3 regions of the Nostoc sp. 2RC genome follow, and region 2 is predicted to be linked to each of the others. Evidence: predicted binding sites of a transcription regulator. Region 2 holds the regulator's gene; each other region holds the start of a gene.

Region 1 (8,099 bases), on a different contig from region 2:
AAACTAGATCAAGGTCTTCAAAACCATATTTTCGCATTTTAAGAAAATATTCTGGCGAAAGGAAGGTATTATCGTCTGAATGTTTGGAATGAACTGCGAAAGCACTTAACATATTTCCCACCTTGACTATTCAATGAATCCAGAAAACGCAGAAACTTACATAAATCATCCAACTTGGGGTTTACTTTACAAGATCTGTATGGTTGATGAAAACCAAGATCTATTCACCACACTTTATGCCCAGCGTTTATTTTTTTTGGTGGCAAATGACATTAAAGGTGTTAAGTTCCAGCCTATCGGACGCACTGAAGCTAGAATGATGTTGGAAAATCGCTTACGCACTCTGCGTCGCACTGGGCAATCTCAGGAGTACGATCAGCTTCAGAGTGTTTTCCAACGCACCTTCCAATGAACAGTTCGATTTACGAACGTATTGTTTCTATTCGTTCCTCGCTACCAACTTCAGTCAGATTGGTTGCTGTCAGCAAGCAAGTTTCTACTGAGGCGATTCGCTGTGCCTATGCGGCAGGAATTCGTGATTTTGGGGAAAGCCGCATCCAAGAAGCTTCCATTAAACAAGCCCAGTTGCAAGACTTATCGGATATTACTTGGCACTTTATTGGACATTTGCAAAGCAATAAAGCCAAAAAAGCCATTGAACAATTCCAATGGATTCACTCCGTAGATAATTTAAAGCTGGCAGTGCGCTTAGAACAATTGGCGCAACAACTAGGAGTGACTCCCCAAGTTTGCTTGCAAGTGAAAATTCTTCCCGATCCTCACAAGTCGGGTTGGAGTGTACCAGAACTTTTATCGGATCTACCCGCTCTCAATCAATGCAAAACTTTACAAATTCAAGGTTTGATGACAATTCCGCCTTCAGGATTGGCTGATGCCGAAATTTTGAGCGTGTTTAATCGATGTCGCGAACTGGCAAAAGAAATCCAAGAGCAAAGCTGGCCGCACATAAAAATGCAGCAGTTATCTATGGGTATGTCAGGCGACTACGAACTAGCAGTGCAAGCAGGCGCAACGATGGTGCGATTAGGAACCATCTTATTTGGCGATCGCCCATAGCATACTAGTGTCAAGCTAGTTCTTGAGTATTAATTAAAAGATCGGGATTTGATGACAACAATTTTGTAACAGACTGGTGCAATTGGAAACAAAGGATATAGTATTGACAAGAGCAATCGCCAAGTAAAATTCGGGTAAAAGAACTTTCCTTTGGACAAACCTTAGGATATAATCTTGACTCATTATTATGTTTAGGCGATGTACAGGCCTTGCTAAAAGTGTCCGTTCATCGCCAAAGCCCGTAGTATAGGCTACAAATAGCAATATATTTGCTGAAGTATCCGACCATGTAGCGATGCCTACGGCGGGCTACGCCTACGCAGATGGCTGAATTAACCATTTAAGCCAAGTCAATACCGGCTATTCGCACCAGGAGAGTACACAATGAACAACATTTTTTCCAAACTCAGGGACTTTGTAGGTCTAAATGAGCAAGTGGAATACGAGTATTACGAAGAAGAACCAGATACAGACAATAACTACCAAAATCTCTATCAACAAGAAAATCCCCAACCAGTACCACAAGAAACCCCAGCAACTCAAAATAGACGTTGGCGGGAACCAGTGCCTACAATGGGAGAAGAGATAGCAGCAGCAGGGTCAAAGCCAATGGGGAATGTGATTGGTATGCCAGGAGCAATTAACGGAATTTCGGAAGTTTTAGTACTCGAACCACGCACCTTTGAAGAAATGCCTCAGGCAATTCAAGCGCTGCGAGAACGCAAGTCAGTGGTGTTGAACCTGACAATTATGGATCCAGACCAAGCTCAGCGAGCAGTGGATTTTGTCGCAGGTGGCACTTACGCTTTAGATGGACATCAAGAACGCATCGGTGAGAGCATCTTTTTGTTTACACCAAGCTGCGTACAAGTTAGTACCCAAGGTGGCGTTCTTCATGAAGTACCACAACCACCAGTCCGTCCTTCTCGCCCCGCAGGTTCTTCACCTTCAAATCAAAGTTGGGGTAACGAACCTAACCGGATGGCACAATAAAATTAAATTAGTCTTTTGTCCTCTTATTGAAAGTGAAACTACTGCCTTGGACGGGTCTCCTGGCTAAAAGCAAGTAGCATTTGATGGTAGAAATTCTCCACCCAAACTTTGCGCTTTGTCCTTTGTTTGTTAGCAATAAACAATGACGAATGACAAATGACCGATGACAAATGACTAATGACCAATGACTAATGACTATTAAATTTGGCTTAATTGGTGGTGGGGTAATGGGAGAATCGCTGTTATCCCGCCTTATTGCCCTTGGAATTTATAAATCCTCAGAAGTCATAGTTAGCGAACCGCTACCCTCACGCCAGGAATTTTTAAAACAGCGCTACAATGTTGCCGTTGCAACTGATAGTAGCCAGGTTTTCACCGAAGCCAAAGAAGTAGTGTTTTTGGCAGTGAAACCCCAGGTTTTTAGTACCATTGCTCAAGAGTTAGCTGATATTGATATTCTGAAAATAGAACACCCACCATTGATTATTTCCATCCTAGCGGGTGTAACTTTAAGTCAGTTAGAAGCTGCATTTGTGCAACTACCAGTAATTAGAGCAATGCCCAACACTCCAGCAACAGTGGGAGCAGGAGTTACAGCAGTTTGTTTGGGTGCATATACTAACCAGAAGCATCACCAAATAGCACATCAAGTTTTTGGATCTGTGGGCGAAGTTGTAGAAGTTTCAGAAGTGCTGATGGACGCAGTTACAGGGTTATCTGGTAGCGGCCCGGCTTACGTGGCGCTATTGATAGAAGCACTTGCTGATGGTGGAGTAGCCGCAGGTTTACCCAGAATCATTGCCAATCAACTAGCCTTGCAAACAGTACTGGGAACAGCAAAACTGTTGCAGGAAACCAAAATGCACCCAGCAGAACTCAAAGATCGCGTTACTAGTCCCGGTGGTACAACAATCGCCGGGATTGCCCAATTAGAAAAGGCAGGATTTCGCTCTGCTTTGATTGAAGCAGTAAAAGCTGCCACAGAGCGATCGCAAGATCTGGGAAAATGAATAAAGTTATGAGTGAGGAGTTATGAGTGAGGAGTTATGAGTGAGGAGTTATGAATTTTTACTTCTAACTCTTAATTCCCAACTCCTAACTTCTAACTCCTAACTCCTAATTCCCAACTCCTAACTCTGAATTCCTAACTCCTAATCTAACGAAGTTGACAAAAGACCCGTTAGTATAGTAAACAGTCTGGTTGCAAATGTGATTGAGTGAATTATCCCGCGCCTTCTCCTGAACTTGACCTGAGGTCGATATTTCCCTTTGAACTGGATCGGTTCCAAAAGGATGCCATCGCATCCCTCAACGCTGGACGTTCCGTAGTTGTATGTGCGCCTACAGGTTCGGGCAAAACATTAGTAGGGGAATATGCCATTTATCGCGCCCTGTCGCGAGGAAAACGTGTGTTCTACACTACTCCCCTGAAGGCGTTGTCGAATCAAAAATTACGTGATTTTCGAGAAAAATTCGGGTTGGATTTGGTGGGACTGTTAACAGGAGATGCTTCCATTAACAGGGATGCACCCATTTTGGTGATGACCACAGAAATTTTCCGCAATATGCTTTATGGTACACCCATTGGGCAAGTGGGCATTTCGTTAGTGGACGTTGAGGCGGTGGTGTTAGATGAGTGCCACTATATGAACGATCGCCAACGCGGTACAGTTTGGGAAGAATCAATTATCTACTGTCCCCGTGAAGTTCAACTGGCAGCCCTTTCGGCAACTGTAGCCAATAGCGATCAACTCACCGATTGGCTCAATCGCGTCCACGGGCCAACAGACCTGATTTACTCGGATTTTCGCCCAGTACCTTTGGAATTTCATTTTTGTAATGCCAAAGGCTTGTTTCCGCTGTTGAATGATAGCAAAACCAAAATTAACCCCCGTCTGGCTAATCGTGGTAAAAGAAGACAAGGCGATCGGGGGAAAGCTGGTAGACCAGAGGCTCCCGGCATTATTTATACCCTGAGCCACTTGCAGCAAAGGGATATGCTACCAGCCATTTACTTTATCTTCAGCCGTCGGGGATGTGATAAAGCAGTGGCAGAAGTGGGGGATTTATGGCTGGTAAATAATGAAGAGTCGCAAATTTTACGGGAACAAATTGATGAGTTTTTAAACCGCAATCCCGAAGCCGGACGTTCGGGACAAATTGCTCCCCTGTACAGAGGAATCGCCGCCCACCACGCCGGGATTTTACCTGCATGGAAAGCATTGGTGGAAGAATTATTTCAGCAAGGGCTGATTAAAGTGGTATTCGCCACTGAGACATTGGCAGCCGGAATTAATATGCCCGCCCGGACAACGGTAATTTCCACCCTTTCCAAGCGTACTGACACTGGACACCGCCTGCTAAACGCTTCCGAATTTCTGCAAATGGCGGGACGGGCAGGCCGCCGGGGAATGGATAAACAAGGTCATGTGGTGACAGTGCAAACTCCCTTTGAAGGAGCTAAAGAAGCTGCCTATTTGGCCACATCCAAGCCAGATCCCCTAGTCAGCCAGTTTACGCCGAGTTACGGTATGGTACTCAACTTGCTGCAAACTCATACCTTAGAGCAAGCTAGGGAACTGATAGAACGCAGTTTTGGGCAGTATATGGCGACTTTGCATTTAAGACCAGAATACGATGAAATAACCGAACTGCAAGGGCAATTAGCCCAATTACAAGAGCAAATCGCCGCCGTTGATGAAAATGAACTGGCTGTTTATGAGAAATTGCGGCAACGCTTGAAGGTAGAACGGCAAATATTGAAAACTCTGCAACAACAAGCCCTCTCAGATAGGCAAGAACAATTGGCGATGATGTTGGGCTTTGCAGTGTCGGGAACTCTATTGAGTCTCAAAGGTAAAAATATCCCAGTATCTTCACCCGTAACCGCAGTGTTAGTGGGAAAAACCCCTGGTTCTGGCGACACTCCTTACTTGGTATGCTTGGGATACGATAACCGTTGGTATGTGGCAACTACAGCAGATGTAGTGGATTTGTATGCCGAACTGCCGCGAGTTGAAGTACCACCTGAAGTACTACCACCAACAGAAATGTCATTGAAACCGGGGCAGTCAACTCTTGGCGATGCCGAAACATTTGCCATCGCCACTCGAATTCCCAATCCCATAGAGTCTTTGTATATGGCACCAGAGGTTGCCGAACAACTCAGTCGTGTTACCGCTATCCAAGAGCAAATAGAAGCTCATCCCGTACATCAATCAGGCAATGTCGGAACTATTTTCAAACGCAGGGCCCGGTATATTGAACTAGAAGCCGAACTCGAAGAGTTGCAAGCGGTAGTAGAGCAACAGTCACAACGTCATTGGGAAGAATTTCTCAATTTAATTGCTATTCTGCAACACTTTGGTGCATTAGATAACCTATTACCCACACAACTAGGGCAAATTGCTGCTGCCATTCGTGGTGAAAATGAATTGTGGCTGGGTTTAGTATTCGCTAGCCGCGAACTGGACAATTTAGATCCGCACCATTTAGCAGCAGCGGCGGCCGCTTTGGTGACAGAAACTCCACGTCCAGATAGTAAGGTTAACTTTGACCTCAGTAATGAAGTCACAGAAGCCTTAGGAAAATTACGGGGAATTCGTCGGCAGATGTTCCAATTACAACGTCGTTACAACGTAGCTTTACCTATATGGTTGGAGTTTGAGTTAATTGCCTTAGTGGAACAGTGGGCGCTGGGTATGGAGTGGACAGAACTGTGCGATAACACCAGTTTGGACGAAGGTGACGTAGTGAGAATTTTACGGCGGACATTGGATTTATTATCGCAGATACCCCATGTTCCCCACTTACCAGATTCTTTCCAGCGTAATGCTTATCGGGCAATGCAGCTGATTGATAGATTCCCTGTGAATGAAGTGGTTGAATGAAGCGGACACGAGGGGGACACGGGGATGCAGGGACATAGTAACGGTGAGAAATGAATCTCTGCATCGTATATACTAGTCCCCACGTCTTCATTCTTTGGTTACATAGCAACAGTCAAGGCGGTTAGGACATTAACATACGAAAAAACTTAGACATCAAAAGACTTTTCACTCAGTCCCCAGTCCCTTGCTTTAATTAAAAATGCTTTTTTGGTTTGTATACTTTTTACCAAATTTAGGATAAGTGGTATTGTTTGGAATTCTGGGAATGGTTTTGTAATTGAGACTTTCGAGCCAACATCCAAACTTTAAAATCCAAAATTGGTACAGTTTTGTAGACTATCGGGGTGTTGTTAACAGTTGAATAGAAGTTATTGCGATCGCCATCAAGACTTTTCAACTCTAATACACCAAGTTGCCAGTGCCACGCAACTGACGCAGAGAATTTATGCAATATGGACAGTCACAGGCAAATAATTTAATTGCAGCTTCGCTTTCCTCTTCAGTAAAGTCCAGCATCGCAATATTCTCATCTGATACTGATGTGACAACAGTGGTGGAACGTTGTTTAGAGGTGTAAGGTTGCTTTCTCTCAGAATCTCGAATGCATATAAAATCTTTACCGCCATGTGGGTTAGTGATGCAGGTGCGGCCGTCTTGCGTGTGCATTAATCGCTGAGTGATACTAGCATGGGCAGGATGAAATATTCCCAGGGTGGACATCAGCGAGGCAAAAATTGTGGAAGTAGAAAGCAAATTCAGTATTAGTTTTCTGTTCATCGGTTTCCCAATAAAATGTTTCTGAACGCTAAGGCTATCCGATTAAAAGTTATAGGTCAAGTGACCTGTTATCTATTTTCATCTATAAAATCAAAAATTTATCAGATTTTTAAATCCCAATCTGTAATAACATTTTGCGTTCTAAAACGTAATTTTTGCTGTAGGGAGGTGGGGGAGAGGGGGAGACTTGTACTGAGCGGAGCCGTTGGCGCAGCCTCTCGCAGAGAAGTATGGGGGAGATGGGAGAGACAAGGGAGACAAGGACAATAACTTAATGCGTTAGTCAACAGTCAACAAATTGATATCATTATTCCCAGTTTTTGTACTCTTATATTTATAAAATGCGTAATTTGATACAGAAAATGGGTATTACAAATAAGTGTTTAAGATTAAAAAGGTTTGAAACTATGATTTTAGGCTTTAAACAAATTGGTACTGTATGTGCTGTGTTTTTATTAGTTAGTCCTAGCAGTTTTCCCAAGTCAGCAGTAGCTAGTGTTAACCATCAGGCTCAACTAATAGCACAAGGACAAACTAAAATCCAATCAAATCCAGTTTTTAGGTCGATTTTGCCTAAATTAAAGCAAAAAACTCAAATCAAGATATTATTACCGAAGTTTATTCCAGAGTCGGATGGGGAATACCCGATTTACGCGATTATAGAAACTGCTAGCCAAAAGAAGTACGATATTTTACTGGGTTTTAGTCCTGATTGTAATGGTGGAAATGCTTGCCGTTTGGGTGTGCTGTCTGCTGAAGCAGTAACCCAGAAAACGCCCCGCCTTACTGGTAAACGTGTATCTTTGGCTAAAGGTATCACTGGCTATTTTGTAGATTTTAGTTGTGGTGCTAATTGTTCCGATGCTACCTTGACTTGGCGACAACAGGGCGTGCAATATACTGTGGGATTGAAAGCTGGCGATGGCGCTTCTTTAGTGAAAATGGCTAATTCGGCAATTAATCCCTAAATTGTACTGTAGCAATCACAAGCAAGTTTGATTGCGCCCGTTTTTCTTTGCCTGTCGAACTTTGTCACTAGCACGCTGCAACAAAGAAATAGGATTATCTTCTGGTATCAGTTGCACAATTCCAATGCTAGCAGTGAGTCGAAACTGTTCGCCATTGTAAGCTGTAACGATTTCCTGGCTTAGAGCTAGACGAATTCGTTCGGCTATTTGATAGCCTGTGTTCAAATCGGTATCGGACATGACTATACAAAATTCTTCGCCACCGTAACGTGTCACCCAATCCACTCCTCTAACGTTACTTTTAAATACATGAGCAGCAGTTTTCAGTGCTTTATCTCCAGTGGGAAAGCCGTAGGTTCGATTGACTTCACCAAAATAATCTAGATCTAGGAGT
Region 2 (8,099 bases):
GGTTGTTTGCATAGGGAAGAGTTAGAAATTAGGAGTTAGGAGTCAGGAGTTAGGAGTTAAAAATTCATAACTCATAACTCATAACTCATAACTTTATCGCGTCACATTCCCATAATTTCATATCCTGCATCTACATACAGAACTTGTCCGGTGATGCCGCTGGACAAATCACTGCATAAAAAAGCCGCAGTGTTGCCGACTTCTAGCTGAGTAACAGTCCGCCGTAGGGGAGCTACTTCCTCGACATGATGGATCATATCTAAGATTCCGCCCACTGCTGAAGATGCTAAAGTGCGGATGGGGCCTGCGGAGATGGCATTGACGCGGATATTTTGCGGCCCTAGTTCAGCAGCCAGGTAACGCACGCTCATTTCTAATGCCGCTTTGGCAACTCCCATGACGTTATAGTTAGGAATTACCTTCACACCTCCTAAATATGTCAAGGTGACAATACTACCACCCTCACTCATCAAGGGTTTAGCTGCATTGCTTAACTGTACTAAAGAATAAGTACTAATCTCTAAAGCAGTTTTGAAGCCAGAACGAGAGGTTTGGCTAAAACCTCCCGTCAAATCTTCTTTGTTGGCAAAGGCAAGACAATGAATCAGGATGTCTAGCTTTCCCCACTTATCCCGTACTGTCTCAAAGGTAGATTGAATTTGTTCCTCGTTTTGGACATTACAGGGAAGAAATAAGCTGGGGTTGAGGGGTTGGACTAGTTCGGCTACTTTTGTCTCCATTTTGCCGCGTTCATCTGGCAGGTAGGTAATTCCCAGATTAGCTCCTGCTTTGTGCAGCTGTTGGGCAATGCCCCAGGCAATGGAGCGGTTGTTGGCAATACCTGTAACCAAGGCATTTTTTCCAGTCAGATTCAGCATAGAAATTGTTAATGGGATCGATCATTAGGAGCATACTAGAATCCGAGGCTAGTTTGTCTTTGTTTTACACGGGATTTGCAAAAATGAATATTGGTAAGGGTGTTTGCTATCAGCAAATTCTTGATTCTTTCTAAAGATATTCTCAAGTTCTCTTTATTCGTTCTTCAAAAAAGCTTTTTAATACCACTACTCGGAACAGTTTATCAACAATTTATAGCTGAAGAGATCGACAATTATGTATCATTATAAACAGTGACTTAACAAACAATTAGTTGGAGTATAGGAAAGTACAGAAAGGTTGACGGTGCTTTATTGAATTTTCAGGTGTATTCTTAGGTAATTAGTTTTTGTTTTTCCGGCATTGGGTAGGGGAAGGGAGATGATCGTGACACAAGATAAAGCCCTAGCAAATGTTTTTCGTCAGATGGCGACCGGGGCGTTTCCGCCAGTTGTGGAAACGTTTGAACGCAATAAAACGATCTTTTTTCCTGGCGATCCTGCCGAACGAGTTTATTTTCTTTTAAAAGGTGCTGTTAAACTTTCCAGGGTGTATGAGGCAGGAGAGGAAATAACGGTAGCACTGCTGCGAGAAAATAGTGTTTTTGGTGTATTGTCATTGCTGACAGGAAATAAATCGGATAGGTTTTACCATGCGGTTGCATTTACCCCTGTGGAATTACTGTCGGCACCAATCGAACAAGTAGAGCAAGCACTCAAGGAAAATCCAGAATTATCAATGTTAATGCTGCGGGGTCTGTCTTCGCGAATTTTACAGACAGAGATGATGATTGAAACTCTTGCTCACCGAGATATGGGTTCCAGGTTAGTGAGTTTTTTATTAATTCTTTGTCGTGATTTTGGAGTTCCTTGTGCTGATGGCATCACAATTGATTTGAAGTTGTCTCATCAAGCGATCGCTGAGGCAATTGGTTCGACTCGTGTTACAGTTACAAGGCTACTAGGGGATTTGCGTGAAAAAAAGATGATTTCTATCCACAAGAAGAAGATTACTGTGCATAAACCCGTTACTTTAAGTCGGCAGTTCACATAAAACAATTGGAAAAAGCGGAGTCGGCACGTGTCGTATTTTCAAGATCGCACTAATAGCTCAAGGAAAATCTAAAATTGACTAATCTCAGCTATTGCCAACCTCCACTTCTCCACAGACAATGGTCAAAAGTAGTAGGCTGTATCTGGAAGGATTTCGGTAGCTAAACATGACCACCGGATACATCCTCATCGCAGCAATTTTAATTCTGGGAGGCGTAATTGCAACCGTGGGCGATCGCATCGGCACACGAGTTGGCAAAGCCCGCCTCTCACTCTTTAACCTTCGTCCAAAAAACACCGCAGTACTAGTAACGATTTTTACTGGGGGTTTGATTTCAGCATCAACCTTAGGAATTTTATTTGCTGCTGATGATAAATTGCGGCAGGGAGTTTTTGAGTTAGAGGATATTCAAACAGACCTCAGGCAAAAGCGGGAACAGCTAAAAACCGCAGAAACCCAGAAAAGTCAGGTAGAAAGCGAGTTAAATCAAGCAAGAATCGCCCAAGCCAAAGCCCAACAAGAGTTGCAAGCAATTAATCAGTCTTTGCAGGCGGCCAATGCCAAGCAAAGGGAAACCCAAGCCCAACTCAACCGCACCATTCAGCAGCAAGCCCAAACCCAAACTCAACTCCAGCGCACTCAAGGGCAGTTAGATCGAGTTGTCAGTCAGTACCAAAAAGCCATAGCCGAACTGCAAAGCGTTTACAATCAGCGACAGGAACTACAGGCAGCAGTTGAACTACTAAAGACAGAACGTCAACGACTGTATGCGGAAGCGAAAAAAGCAATTGACGAAGCCAAAACAGCTATCGAAAAACGCGATCGCGAACTTGCCAACCGCCAAGAAGGGATAGAAGCACGCGATCGCAAAATTGCCCAACTCGACCAGTTAATTCAAAAGCGTAATTCAGAAATTACAGCTAGAGAACAAGTAATTGCCAAACGGGAATCTCGCCTCAAAGAATTGGAAACACAACAACAGCAACTAGAACAGGAAGTTGCAAGGCTGGAAAAATATTATCAGTCTTACCAAGACCTGCGTTTGGGTAAACTGGCTTTAGTTCGCGGTCAAGTTCTAGCGGCTGCTGTAATTCGCGTTACCCAGGTGGCTGCGGCTCGTCAAGCGGTGGTACAACTTTTACAACAAGCTAATCGCAACGCCAACCTGGAATTAAGTGAGCCTGGTGGAAATTCTCCAAATGTAGAGCTGGTGCGCGTAACTCAGGAAAGAGTCGAGCAATTGAGCAAGCAAATTGAGGATGGTCGCGAATACGTAGTGCGAATTTTTTCCGCAGGTAATTACGTTAGAGGAGAAAAGCAAATAGAAATTTTTGCCGACATAGCCAGGAATGAACTCGTTTTCTCTGGAGGTGCCCAATTAGCCACAACCACCGCTGACCCCAAAAACATGACATCCTATCAGTTGCAGCAACGATTGGAAATACTAATTTCTGCTTCCCAATTTCGCGCCCGTAACGCCGGAATAGTGGAAAATGTACAAGTGGATGGTACTTTTTTGCGTTTTGTTGCCCAATTAAGAAAGTACAATCAACCATTGGAAATAAAAGCCATCGCCGCAGAAGACACTTATACAGCCGGGCCTTTGAGAGTGAAATTAGTAGCAGTAGTCAACGGACAAATTATTTTTAGTACTTAAACAACAAGTCAGGAGTCAGAATTCAGAATTCAGAATTCAGAATTCAGGAGTTAGAAGTCAGAATACAATTAATGGGAGATGAACCAATACGGTTCGGATAAGCAATATGAAGTCCCCTTGTGGTCTGGGAAGAGGTTAAGGGGTAAGGGGATTTGGATGTATTTGAAGCCTTTCCCCTTTTCCCTTTCCCCTTTCCCCTTTAACCGAACCGTATTGGAGATGAGCGCGGAAAGTCACGACTCGGCAGCTTACGCCCTAGACGCTTGGAGGTTAGTTTGCCGCAGCCAGCATAACTTTCCTACACAGACTCGCCACTGCCACTAATTTATTCTGATTCCTGAATTCTGAGTTCTGAATTCTTTTTTTATTACTTATGACTTTCCGTGAATTTTCACCGACACAGCCAGTGATTTTGGGTTTCGATCCAGGTCGAGATAAATGTGGTTTAGCAGTGATGGGGCTGGATCGGCAACTATATTATCATCAAGTGGTGTTAGCAAAAGAGGCGATCGCTACCATTGAGACACTGCGTCAGCAATTCCCCATCTCCTTGATGGTGATGGGCAACCAAACAACAGCCAATCAGTGGAAACAGCAATTGTATCAAGAATTATCAGAACCCCTGAACATTATTTTAGTGGATGAGCGCTACACAACCTTAGAAGCACGCGATCGCTATTGGCAAATGTATCCGCCCAAAGGGCTAATAAAGCTACTACCACAAGGTATGCGACAGCCTCCAAGACCCATAGATGACATTGTTGCCATTCTGCTAATCGAAAGATACTTAAATCGCCTCACGGAATCAGCCAATTTTAGATTTTGAATTTTGGATTCAATCTAAAATCTAAAATCCAAAATTGAATAACTCCTAAATTTCCGCCCGAATTGTAAAAGCATAGTCTCCTCCAGGCTCTAGTTGATAATCTTGTTTCTCCAAAAATCGACCGAGGGGTTCTTTGATTAAGGCGCGACCTTGGGAGGGCTTGACGGCAAGTTCTCCCCTACGAAAATGCCACTGGAAATGCCATTCAAATTCACCTGCACTCACTTCACCCTCTAGGAAGCCGTGTTGCCAGGATTGGCGGGTAATTTTGACATGGGCAATGGTTTCTGGCAGACGTTTGGCACTCACAATGCTTTATGTCAAGTGTGGAATAACTAGCCAATTTATGTAGGCTACTTATTTTATTTACCAAACATAGCTTAAATAGACAAACTGACAAAATAAGTATTTGTAATTGAGGAGGTTATATTAATCAGCCGAAAGACTTGAGGGTAGGAATCGCCAAGTATAAGTAAATGGGAGGATTTGCGATCGATAGCTAAAAAATCTTTAACTCAGTGCTTCATAATTGGGTCAGAAAGCTATGACTAGAAGCATGGAAACCAAACAGTTAGGAAAAACAGGTATTTTTGTCAGTGCCATCGGTTTGGGTGGTATGCCGATGTCAATTTATAATCGCCCTCCCGAATCAGAATCGATCGCAGTTATTCATCGTGCCTTAGATCTGGGTATTACGTTCATTGACACTGCCGACTCTTATTGTAAAGACGAATCAGATAAGCATCACAACGAACGGTTAATTCACAAAGCACTTACCAGTTACCAAGGCGATATCAGCCAGGTAATTGTCGCAACTAAAGGCGGCTTGATGCGTCCCGATGGTAATTGGACGCGCAACGGAAACCCAGAACACTTGCGTCAAACAATTAAAGTCAGCTTTGAGGCTTTGGGCGGCGCTAAACCCATCGATGTTTGGCAATATCATTCCCCAGATAATAATTACACCATCGAAGAATCTCTTACACCAGTCAAAGAAGCAGTAGAAGCAGGTTTAATTCGGTTCGTGGGAGTTTCTAACTTTTCCGTTGAACAAATTAAGCGGGCGCAGGATGTGGTGGATATTGTTTCAGTGCAGAATCAATATAGCCCTTGGGAACGACAGCCAGAAATTGATGGCGTGTTGGAGTATTGCGAACAGCAAGGATTGACTTTTTTACCCTGGAGTCCATTTGGCGGTAGGCGTCGTCATCAAAACTTAGAAGATATTCCAGCGATCGCTCAGTTGGCTAAAGAAAAAGGCGTATCAGTATACAATATCGTTCTGGCATGGTTACGTTCCAAGTCGCCTGTTATTTTACCAATTCCTGGAGCTAGCAAAATTTCCAGCATTGAAGACTCAGCACTAGCTATCAATGTGCAACTATCTGATGAAGATGTCCGAAAAATTGATCGGGCAACATAAGAATTCAGATGTCAAAATTCATATTCAGTTGCAATCAAAGATTGTAATTTGGGCTAGGAATAGGAAGATGGGGAGATGACTGTTGACTGTTGACTGTTGACTGTTAACAGTTAACAGTTAACATTGCTAAATACTAAGTAGGGCTTGCTGAAAAAGTCATTCCAAGGCAAGAGAAAAATTGACTCCGTAGTCAGGAAGAGCAAAGATAAGTTTTTGTTGTCTGCAATCAAACGGGACATCACTTTTGCTAATAAAAGCAGTGAAAAAAGATGTAATGTTGAAAAATTGGCATAAAAATCCCCAAAAAAGCCGTGAAAGAAGGGTAGAAAGATTCATGACTAAAAAAGTAATAGCAATAGCAGTGACAGAGGTATGAGGAAGTTTAGCCATGACTCTACCCAAGCTAAATCTTCGTTTAGCTTGTCCGAATTTCCCCTCAATAGAGATACGAATTAGCTCATCTTCTCTTGCTTGTTTCTTTTTTTCAGGGCTGACATTTTTAGGTGGTCTCCCTAAAGGTGGCCCACTAATTCTAATTCCTCTTTCTTGACACCAAGAGCGGTTGTCTCTAGTGCGATAAATTTGATCAACATGAACTGATTGAGGATAATATCCGGTGTAGTTTTTGTAGGCTTCTACTTGTGATTTTAAGTCGCCTGATTCGTTAAAATTATCCCAACTAATATGGTCTAAAAATACATAGCCATCATAGCAACTAGCTGAAAGCTTTGCCCCAAACTCTACTTTTTTTCCAGCTTTACCACGGACTATCGGACGAATGTGTGGTAGATTTAAACTGACAATACGGTCTTCTATACTAATTTTTTTATTTTCATATAACCAAAGTTGTTGACGATAAATTTCTGCTACTACCAGTAACTTCTTATATTGCCTATTACTCAGGTTGAAGAGTGACGCACCTAACTCCATTAGCTGCTGAATGTGAGCTAAATTTCTTTTGATATATTGCAGTTGCCGTTTAATGCCTTTCCTTCTTTCTTTAATGGTCGGCTTTCGTTTTTTGGCTACCGATAAGTAATTCTTTCTAGCTATATTTCTATAGGTTCTTGGTTTTTGAATACTCTTTAACAAGAGGGAGTTATATAAAATATCTATAATTGTTTCTGTATGCTTTCTGGCTTGATTTAATAATTCTAAGTCTGTGGGATAACTGATATCCGCTGGCGCACAACTCGCATCTAATATTAATTTTCCCCGATTGGTCGGCTCATTTTTTAAATCCTCGGTTTCTGACTTTTTTTCTTTTACTTCTTCCTCTTTTTTTTCTAATCCCTGCTTGACAATTTCTCGATTCAGTTTGTTAACTAAATTTATATCTATTCTTTCTCTAAAGTGAACTAACATTGACGCATCAAATGGGGCATTATTACTATAGCAAGACATTCCTATAAAGTATTGCAGATAGGGATTCTCCCTAATTTGCTCTACTGTCTCTCTATCACTTATTCCTAGTTTTTCTTTAATTATTAATGCCCCTAATGCCATCCTAAATGTTTTGGCTGGCGCGCCCATTTCTGCTGAAAATATTGCTGCGTACTCTGTTTCAAATTCTGACCAAGGTATCAGGTTCGCCATGATTACCCATCGGTTATCTGAAGCCAGTTTTCCCCCAAAGGGTAGTTCAAAGTCTTCTGCTGCTGTTTCTTGCTTTTGCGCTTTTCGATACATATCAACGCAACTTGCTACAAGGGTTTTTACTTACTTTATCCTTTTTCCTTGCACTTTATTCTCTTTTATCCCCCCAAATCTCTTTATTTATCTAGGTTTTTTGTTTATTCTGCAAGCCCTAAGTAGGTAGCCATGATTAAATATAAGATGTCATTGCTTCGCTTCACTTGCAATGACAGAAGTATTCTATTTATAGAACTCATATTTGATTTGGTGAAAAAACTCAGTACACCCCTAAATTACTTTTTTCCTGTTAAGAGTTCCCTTACTACACAAATATGTTCATTAATCAAATCGGATTCCTATATTCAAGTCTATCTACTTATATCACCCGATTTATTAAAAAAAACGGTTTTTTTATCAAGTAAGCTATCTAGAGAATTAAACTTGGCATGGAACTATTATCGAAGTAGTTAAACTAGAATTTATGCAGCCAAGTTATGTAACCAATAAGTTCAAGCAGATGGTGAAAATGTTTACTCTTTTACTACTGCTTTCGCCATTGTCTTCGCAAAATCTGGTGAACGCACAACCACAGGAAAACACCAAACTTCTGCCATTTTTTGATAATATCA
Region 3 (8,099 bases), on a different contig from region 2:
ATATTAGCCATCTGGGCACCGAAGACAATACATTCTAGTAGGGAATTACTGGCAAGGCGATTTGCCCCATGTACTCCAGTACTGGCTGTTTCACCCACTGCGTATACACCAGGAATATTTGTGTGATTCATTAAATCTGTTACAATGCCACCCATCCAGTAATGGGCCGCAGGGGCTACAGGAATTGGTTCGTTGAAGACATCGATACCCCAATGCTGACAAACTTTAACGATGTTGGGAAAGCGATGACGAATCTTGTCGGCGGGAATGGGGCGCATATCCAACCACACATGGGCAGTGGCAGGGTCGAGGGCGGTACGTTGTAAATGGCTAAAAATTGCTCTACTAACAACATCTCTGGGAGCGAGTTCTCCGGCTGGGTCGTAGTCAAAGGCAAAACGCCGCCCTTCGTTATCGATGAGGTGTGCCCCTTCGCCACGTACAGCTTCGCTAATTAAAAAGCGATCGGCACCGGGTTTGGTGAGGGCTGTGGGATGGAATTGAATAAATTCTAAATCGCGGAGGATAGCGCCAGCACGAGCGGCGATCGCTACACCATCACCCGTACTCACAGCAGGGTTAGTGGTTTGGGCAAATACCTGACCGCCGCCACCAGTTGCCAACACCACAGCACCAGCTCTCACCCATGTAATTTTACCTTGATAAAACAGGCTAATTCCCTGACAGCGCTGGCTTTGGGGTTCAATCCATAAACTCAAAGCCAAAGCTTGCTGGATGACTTGAATATTTTGCCGACGGAGAACTTGGGCTGTGAGGGTGGTGGTAACTTCTCGTCCTGTGGTGTCGGCGGCGTGGAGAACCCGATGGCGAGAATGGGCGGCTTCCAAAGTTAAAGCCAAAGCTTTACCGTGACGGTCAAAAGCAACCCCCAAGTCAACCAAAGACTGAATACAGCTAGGGGCGTGTCGGGCGAGGAATTCCACAGCAAAGCGATCGCATAAACCCGCACCTGCCCGCATTGTATCTTCAATATGCAGCGTGGGAGAATCTTCTGGAGCTACTGCTGCGGCAATACCACCTTGTGCCCAATCACTGGCGGACAAAGCCACAGTTTCTTTAGTAATCAAGCCCACTCGTAAAGACTCTGGTAGACATAGCGCTGTGTAGAGTCCAGCAGCACCAGCACCCACTACTAAAACATCAAATTGGCTAGGAATATCTATCTGAGGCAAAGTAATAAATAAGTTAGAAGTGAGGAGTCAAGAGTGAGGAATCAAGAGTGAGGAGTGAGGAGTGAGGAGTGAGGAGTGAGGAGTTTTGTGTTTTCAACTCATAACTCCCAACTCATAACTCATAACTCCTAACTCATAACCCACAACTTCTAACTCCTAACTCCTAACTCATAATTTTGTCCCACTCCCTGGAATTAGGAGTGGGCTACTATTTGCTACGTTAACTCGAATGTGCAGTTATCTGTAGATGCCATTGTTAAACCGATCGTCTCCCTCGATAAAGGCAGATTCTGGTTCTGTGACGGCGAAGTTGTCGAAGTTGGCTTGCAGGGTTTGTTTTTGGCGATCGCTCAATCCTTCAATGTTCAATACATCCTCTACACTCTTGTAGGGAGCATTTTTGATGATGAGTCGCGCAAGGGTGGGATAAAGCCCTGGATACTGTTGAAATGCTCGGACGTTGGTATTATTTAAATCAATTTTTTTACCGAAATCCGTTGCTAACTTTCTGTCTGCGCTATTCTGCCGTTCAATTGCCAAAACTGGCACTTGGGGAAAAGCAAAACTGTTGAAACTAGCAGCTTGGGCTATTTGAGTTGTTCCCAACCATCCCCAGCAACCAAGTAACAAACTAAACACTGTTAATAAACGCACCAATCCTTTCACGATTTTTGTACCTCTTTCCATCAAACAGAAATAAAATTTTTAAGCTAGCATCTGTCAGCGGTCATGAGTCATTGGTCATTTGTTGCAGAACAAAGGACAAAGGACAAAGGCCAAAACCTGATAGCTTAATCAACACAGCAGTCATCAGAAACTAATATACAGCGTATTAATATCCACAATATTTACTGTTACTGGGTTTGACTGTACTTTTGGTAAAATTTTTGCCAGCCCTCAGCAGCTTGCTTCAGCCGCAAAAGCGTTGTATTTACAGAATACGGTATCATTCCCGCTTCCATAAAATCTTTTTGGCTGGCTGATTCTACATGCCAAATAGATAGAGATTTTGGCATGTCTAACGCCGAAAACTCCAGTCAAGGCGGCTTTAGGCTGTCGGGCAATTATTGTAATATTTCTTAACTAAATTCACAAAATTTCCAAATTTCCCAACTTCATCTCCCCAGAGCTAGAATTACCCTTGAGAACGCAGATTAGTGTGAATTTTGTCATATATTTAGGCTGCGATCGCTGCGAACAAAAATAAGCTATCTACCAAAATTGTGCTTAAAACTGCGCCGCCAAAGGCATACCAGTGTCTCTCAACTCTACCTAAAGATAAAATTCCCACTAGTAATAATACTGAAGCGAGAATTATCGCCCAAGCTTCTCCCGAAGGTGTTTCTACTTGGATTAAAGCATTTTGTAAAATTTTTGACGTGCTATTTACATCTGCAATCATGATTTGTCGCCAATAGGGCATCAAATCCACAATATAAAAATATACGTCAGTTAATACTGTACCGAACAAGGAACCCAAATAAAACCAATTACCCACCTTGCCCCAATTTTTTGCCAAACACCAACAAGCAAATGGCAAGCCGATAGATTCCACCGGCAGATGCCATAATGGTTCCCAACGTAACCAACCCCAGTAAATCGCTCCTGCTAACCAACTCCAGCTAAAGCCAAACAACAAATCTCCCCAGACATAGGTTGCAGGACGTGACATTAATTTCAAACTAAGCCACACCCAAAATCCGGTCAGCGCTAAACTCAAACTAGGTAGCGATCGCACTATTGGCGCTTCTATAAATACTGGCACTGATACCAAAAATACCGCCGCCGCAAATACCAACCATGTTTGTCGAGCAGAAATCGATAAAGGCAAAGAGGGAGAAGATGATAGTGTAGATTCCAATTTTTTGACATCCCTGTGCTTGATGTTAGACAGATCCAACTCGGCATCCAGGGAAGGAATAGAAGCGGTGTAGGAAGATAATGTGTTATTAACCAACGTTTTTAATATTTGTTACTAAACTTTACCTTATTTAAGATATCACACTTTAAAATCCCCCCCCAGGGCATTTAAATTATACTCAAATTTAGCATCGTGGAAGGGGATGAGGGGGATGTAGCTTTAGCTTTTCTTTCAGAGACGCTAGCGCGAACCCGCAGGGTGGGGGACAAGGTGGACAAAGAAAACAAGGAAGAATTTTCTCCCTCTCTCTTTAGTAGTCCGCTTTCGTGACTTGGCTCTTTAAAGGGTAAAGGGGAAAGGTTTTAAATCCCTTACCCCTTCCCCTTTACCCTTTTCCCAGTCCAAACCCAGCAAAGTTGACTTGCCAGACTATTAGTTGGGTAAATATTAAAGTTTGATGAATTCCTAAAATTGCGTTGACTTATTGAGATTGGTGTAAGAACATGGTCAGCGTCTTAGATAGTGTTATCCATCACTAAAATTGAATTTTCTAGAAGATTAGGTGCAGCTAAAAGTATATAAAGTAACACTGTTACTTAAAGAATGTTTGTTCTCTTTTTTAGAAGTAGGAGAAAGGTATTATGGAGTTTCTTGAAGCTTTTATTTTAGGTATTGTTCAAGGTATTACAGAGTTTTTACCAATCAGTAGCACTGCACATTTGCTAATTGTCACTAAGGTATTTGGTTGGAAAGAACTAGGATCTAAAGATTTTGTCGATGCCATTCAATTTGGCAGTGTGATTGCAATTTTGGGGTACTTTTGGTCGTTGATTTCTAGTATTGTTAAAGGTGGAATTGAAGCTGTAAAACAAAAAGACTGGGAACGGGAGGAATGGAAAATTCTGGTAGGTATTGCAGTGGGAACACTACCTGCTTTAATTGTCGGCTTTCTTTTGAAAGATATTATCCCTGAGAGTGCCTTAATTATTGCCATCATGTCAATTATCATGGCACTTTTACTTGGTTTAGCAGAAAAAATCGGTACTCGCAAGCGAGGTTTTGAGTCATTGCAGATTCGGGATGGTATTTTAGTGGGATTAGGACAAACCCTTGCTTTAATTCCTGGTGTTTCTCGTTCTGGCTCCACGTTGACAACTGCGTTATTTTTAGGATTAGAACGTGCGACAGCGGCAAAATTTTCTTTTTTATTAGGGTTTCCCACTTTGACAATTGCAACCTTATATAAGAGTCTGAAAATTTTCAAATTATTTCAAGCCCAACAGTTACCAGATAACATTGTTGCATTGTTAATTGTAGGAATTATTTCAACCTTTATATTTTCCTATCTATCAATTGCATTCTTAATCAAATACTTAGCAACTAAAAATACAATGATTTTCGTTTGGTATAGATTAGCATTCGGCAGTGCTATCTTACTAGCGATCGCAGCAGGTTGGCAAGGATAAATTACATAATAGTCATTAGTCATTGGTCATTGGTCATTAGTCCAATGCCCAATGCCCCATACTTCTGTGCGAGAGGCTGCGCCAACGACTACGCTCAGTACAAGTGCCCAATGCCCCATGCCCAATGCCCCATGCCCATACCCATGTCTACTATTCAACCAGCCCGCATTACCAGAGTACTACCTGATTCTATAGCCGCAGAGATTGGTTTTGAAGTGGGGGATGCCATCGTTGCAATTAACGGTACGCGTCCCCGTGATTTAATTGACTATCAATTTTTATGTGCTGATGAAGTTTTAGAACTAGAAGTTTTAGACGTTACTGGTAAAACACATCATATTGAAATCGAAAAAGACTACGACGAAGACTTGGGGCTGGAATTTGAAACAGCCCTATTTGATGGCTTAATTCAGTGCAATAATCGGTGTCCGTTTTGCTTTATCGACCAACAGCCACCAGGTAAACGTTCTAGTTTGTATTTGAAAGACGACGATTATCGTCTGAGCTTTTTGTACGGTTCTTATCTTACCCTCACCAATCTACCAGAAAAAGAATGGCGACGCATCGAACAAATGCGTTTGTCTCCGTTGTATGTTTCCGTTCATGCCACGGAGGCTGAAGTCAGAACTAAATTACTCAAAAATCCCCGTGCGGGACAAATCTTGCAACAAATCAAGTGGTTTCAAGAAAGGCGACTACAAATTCACGCCCAAGTGGTTGTTTGTCCCGGCATTAATGATGGCCAACATCTCGAACGAACTCTTAAAGATTTAGCTTCCTTTCATACTGGTGAAGTGCCTACGGTGGCGTCAGTGGCGGTTGTACCAGTTGGGTTGACACGATTTCGTCCCCAAGAAGATGAACTTATACCTGTAACTAGGGAAAAAGCTAAAGAAGTGATTTCGCAAGTCAAAATGCTTTCCCAACAATTTCGCCAAAAATTTGGTTCCAGCGTTGCTTGGTTAGCTGATGAATGGTTTTTGATTGCAGGTGAAGAATTACCAAGCGAATCAGAATATGAAGAATATCCTCAAATTGATAACGGTGTTGGTTCAATTCAGTTATTTATCAAAGAATTTGCCACCGTTGCCGCAGAATTACTACCTGCAAAAGTCTATCCCCAGAGAAAGTTTACTTGGGTAGTGGGTAACACCGTTGAAAAAGCATTCCAACCAATTTTGAAGCGTTTAAATTCGGTTGAAGGTTTAGAAGTAAATATGCGTGCTTTATCTAGTGATTACTGGGGGCAAGATATTAGTGTCACAGGATTGTTAACAGGTCATGACTTGCTGTTAAATTTAGCAGGACAAGATTTAGGCGATGGAATTTTGCTGCCAAAGGTGATGTTAAAGCACGGTGAGTTGGTATTTCTAGATGATATGAGCGTTGCAGAATTAGCAAGTAAATTGAAGATAAATATCTTACCTGTGGCTGGAGTTGAAGATTTAATTAATGCCTGCGTTGCTGATAGCGAAATTTAGAAGTAAAGCAAGTTTTACAGCTAGTTAACAAACCATAATTGTGTACTTTACTTGCTTTGAAAAGTGTCCTTAGTTATTTTTGTTAACTCTTTAGCCTATACAATTTAACAAGATTGTGCAACTTCTATGAGTTAGCCTTTGGAAAAAATAATTTTTTGCCTAGCCTTTTGATGTCTTGTGGTGTAGACTGTAAATCAATAGGTAAATAAAGCAATCGCGTGCAGATAATTACGCTAGTCAGCTAAACAATGCTAACTAGTTGATGATTTTGAATTTTGGATTTTTGACTTATTTCATTCACCAGGGTCAATTATCAGCCAAAAAAATCTAAAATTCTGAATCACAAGCAAAACGAGCTTAATTCATTACCCTTTTTAAGCCACTTGCCTCAATAGAATTGAGAGCAAGCAGTCCACAAACTGTACGTGTTTGTGTGGTCAATTTTTAAATAGATAGCTTCTTTGGTTAGTCATATTTAGGCTATCCCTCTAAATACGAAGTTTCATCCATTGAGTGACCTCATTAAGGGACTTACAAGTAAAAAAAGATTCCATTGCAATTGTTGACTGTTCACAGTTAACAATCAACAGTCAAAGCTTTAACTGGAATAATTTATTTTTGCAATTCCCTAAGTTTACCTAGTCCAAGCTTGTGGACTAAAAACTCATTTTTTTGCATCCAAAAATTTGGGTGTGAAATAGCAAGTTTACAAATGTGGGTTTGCAAACTTGCTGCACACTTTTACGTTGGATTAAATGCGATGACTGATTTTAACTTCATCTTAACTATCTGTATTGTAGCGGTAGTCTATCTATCTAGCATTTATCTCTGGATAGAGTTTTCTCAAAACTCAAATGATTAATTGGATAGATAAAACAACCGTAAAAATTCAGAAGTAAGCAGTTAGAATCCAGCTTGGAATTGAAAAATCAAGGATGCTATGAATTCTCAATTTTTCTCTTGATTATGAAGCTTGAATTTGAAAGTCGTCTCAATTCAGTATTTTGGATTCTGACTGCTTCTCAATAATTTGGAATCGATAATAACCCTCTAAGCGTTCGTGCTTGACGCTGCGTTTACGTCATGGACTGCGCTCCATAACGTAATTTTACCCTGCAATTTCAGTTATGAGCTTGAAATAATGACACTACACATTTTTATGTTTTCATTGATGAATCAAGAGACTTTTACTCATTTAATTAAAAATTACGAATTAGTAATTATTTGGTTAAAAGTTGAGCTAGATATGCTAAGTAATCTTGTATTCTCACTTGTTGTTCATAGGACTGTGAGTGTAAATTGATAATAGTAACGTCATTGGTCATTTGTTCTTATAACCACAAATGACCAATGACTAATGATCAATGACTAACACCAATTAGAGAAATGTTGAGTTTTTTATCAGAAATCACTACAAACCGAGAACTACAAATTGGATTTATGGGTTTGGTAGTTGGATTTTGTATATTTATCTTTGGTAGTCTCATGATTTCGTCGTTAAATTTACTAGTGAAGCAATTGAATTTGCTGCCAATTAATGATTTATACCAAAAATTAATTAAGCCAAATCAAGACTTATTAATTGTGGTAGTTGTCATTGCAAATTTGGAGTTAGTTGTATCTTTATTACCACAGAATAGTTGGACAAATCCACTAGAAATTTTTGTGAGTTTGGCTTTGGCGATCGCTGTTAGTTGGTTAGGGTCAAAAATCTTTCAAAAATTCTTTGATTTTTATTTATTAAATGCTGCATTTAAAAGTGGGCAAAAAATCAGTGGTGAGCTACTCATTCTCTTCAAATGGGTCGCTAATTTGATGATTATTTGTTTAGCAATTATTATTTATGCTCAAACACATCAAATTAATCTTTTAGGACTATTAGCGAGTTTAGGAATCGGTGGTTTAGCAGTAGCCTTTGCTGCTCAAAAAACCTTAGAACAAATTTTAGGTGGCATTGTTCTATATTTAGATCGCCCCTTTGTGATTGATGATTATATTGGTCTTCCTGATGGTACTTTTGGGCGAGTTGAATCAATAGGATTAAGGTCTACTAGAATTAGAACATCTGGTAAGGGAACTCTCATGATAGTTCCGAATA

Evidence for each region. Region 2 encodes NtcA, which controls nitrogen genes in cyanobacteria. Its sites were predicted from a motif close to TNTGTANNNNNNNNTACANA; they were not measured.
Region 1: the regulator NtcA is predicted to act here: its motif matches at 1,316-1,335, upstream of GNE10_RS14375 (cell division protein SepF).
Region 3: the regulator NtcA is predicted to act here: its motif matches at 3,153-3,172, upstream of GNE10_RS23895 (DUF3120 domain-containing protein).

What each region holds. Positions count from the first base shown of each region.
Region 1 is NZ_JACKZU010000107.1:523-8,621, forward strand. Features, by position in the region: gene pipX (transcriptional coactivator PipX) at 134-412, shown strand; gene GNE10_RS14370 (YggS family pyridoxal phosphate-dependent enzyme) at 409-1,077, shown strand; gene GNE10_RS14375 (cell division protein SepF) at 1,462-2,070, shown strand; gene proC (pyrroline-5-carboxylate reductase) at 2,262-3,080, shown strand; gene GNE10_RS14385 (RNA helicase) at 3,288-5,960, shown strand; gene GNE10_RS14390 (hypothetical protein) at 6,360-6,737, opposite strand; gene GNE10_RS14395 (hypothetical protein) at 7,145-7,705, shown strand; gene GNE10_RS14400 (diguanylate cyclase) at 7,721-8,099, opposite strand, start outside.
Region 2 is NZ_JACKZU010000242.1:2,341-10,439, reverse strand. Features, by position in the region: gene hisB (imidazoleglycerol-phosphate dehydratase HisB) at 1-12, opposite strand, end outside; gene fabI (enoyl-ACP reductase FabI) at 102-878, opposite strand; gene ntcA (global nitrogen regulator NtcA) at 1,258-1,929, shown strand; gene GNE10_RS23435 (DUF3084 domain-containing protein) at 2,096-3,586, shown strand; gene ruvX (Holliday junction resolvase RuvX) at 3,960-4,412, shown strand; gene GNE10_RS23425 (DUF3146 family protein) at 4,458-4,721, opposite strand; gene GNE10_RS23420 (aldo/keto reductase) at 4,969-5,835, shown strand; gene GNE10_RS23415 (IS5 family transposase) at 5,992-7,524, opposite strand; gene GNE10_RS23410 (EndoU domain-containing protein) at 7,952-8,099, shown strand, end outside.
Region 3 is NZ_JACKZU010000252.1:2,600-10,698, reverse strand. Features, by position in the region: gene nadB (L-aspartate oxidase) at 1-1,193, opposite strand, end outside; gene psbU (photosystem II complex extrinsic protein PsbU) at 1,431-1,859, opposite strand; gene GNE10_RS23900 (hypothetical protein) at 2,048-2,209, opposite strand; gene GNE10_RS23895 (DUF3120 domain-containing protein) at 2,371-3,150, opposite strand; gene GNE10_RS23890 (undecaprenyl-diphosphate phosphatase) at 3,696-4,520, shown strand; gene GNE10_RS23885 (TIGR03279 family radical SAM protein) at 4,664-6,001, shown strand; gene GNE10_RS23880 (mechanosensitive ion channel family protein) at 7,388-8,099, shown strand, end outside.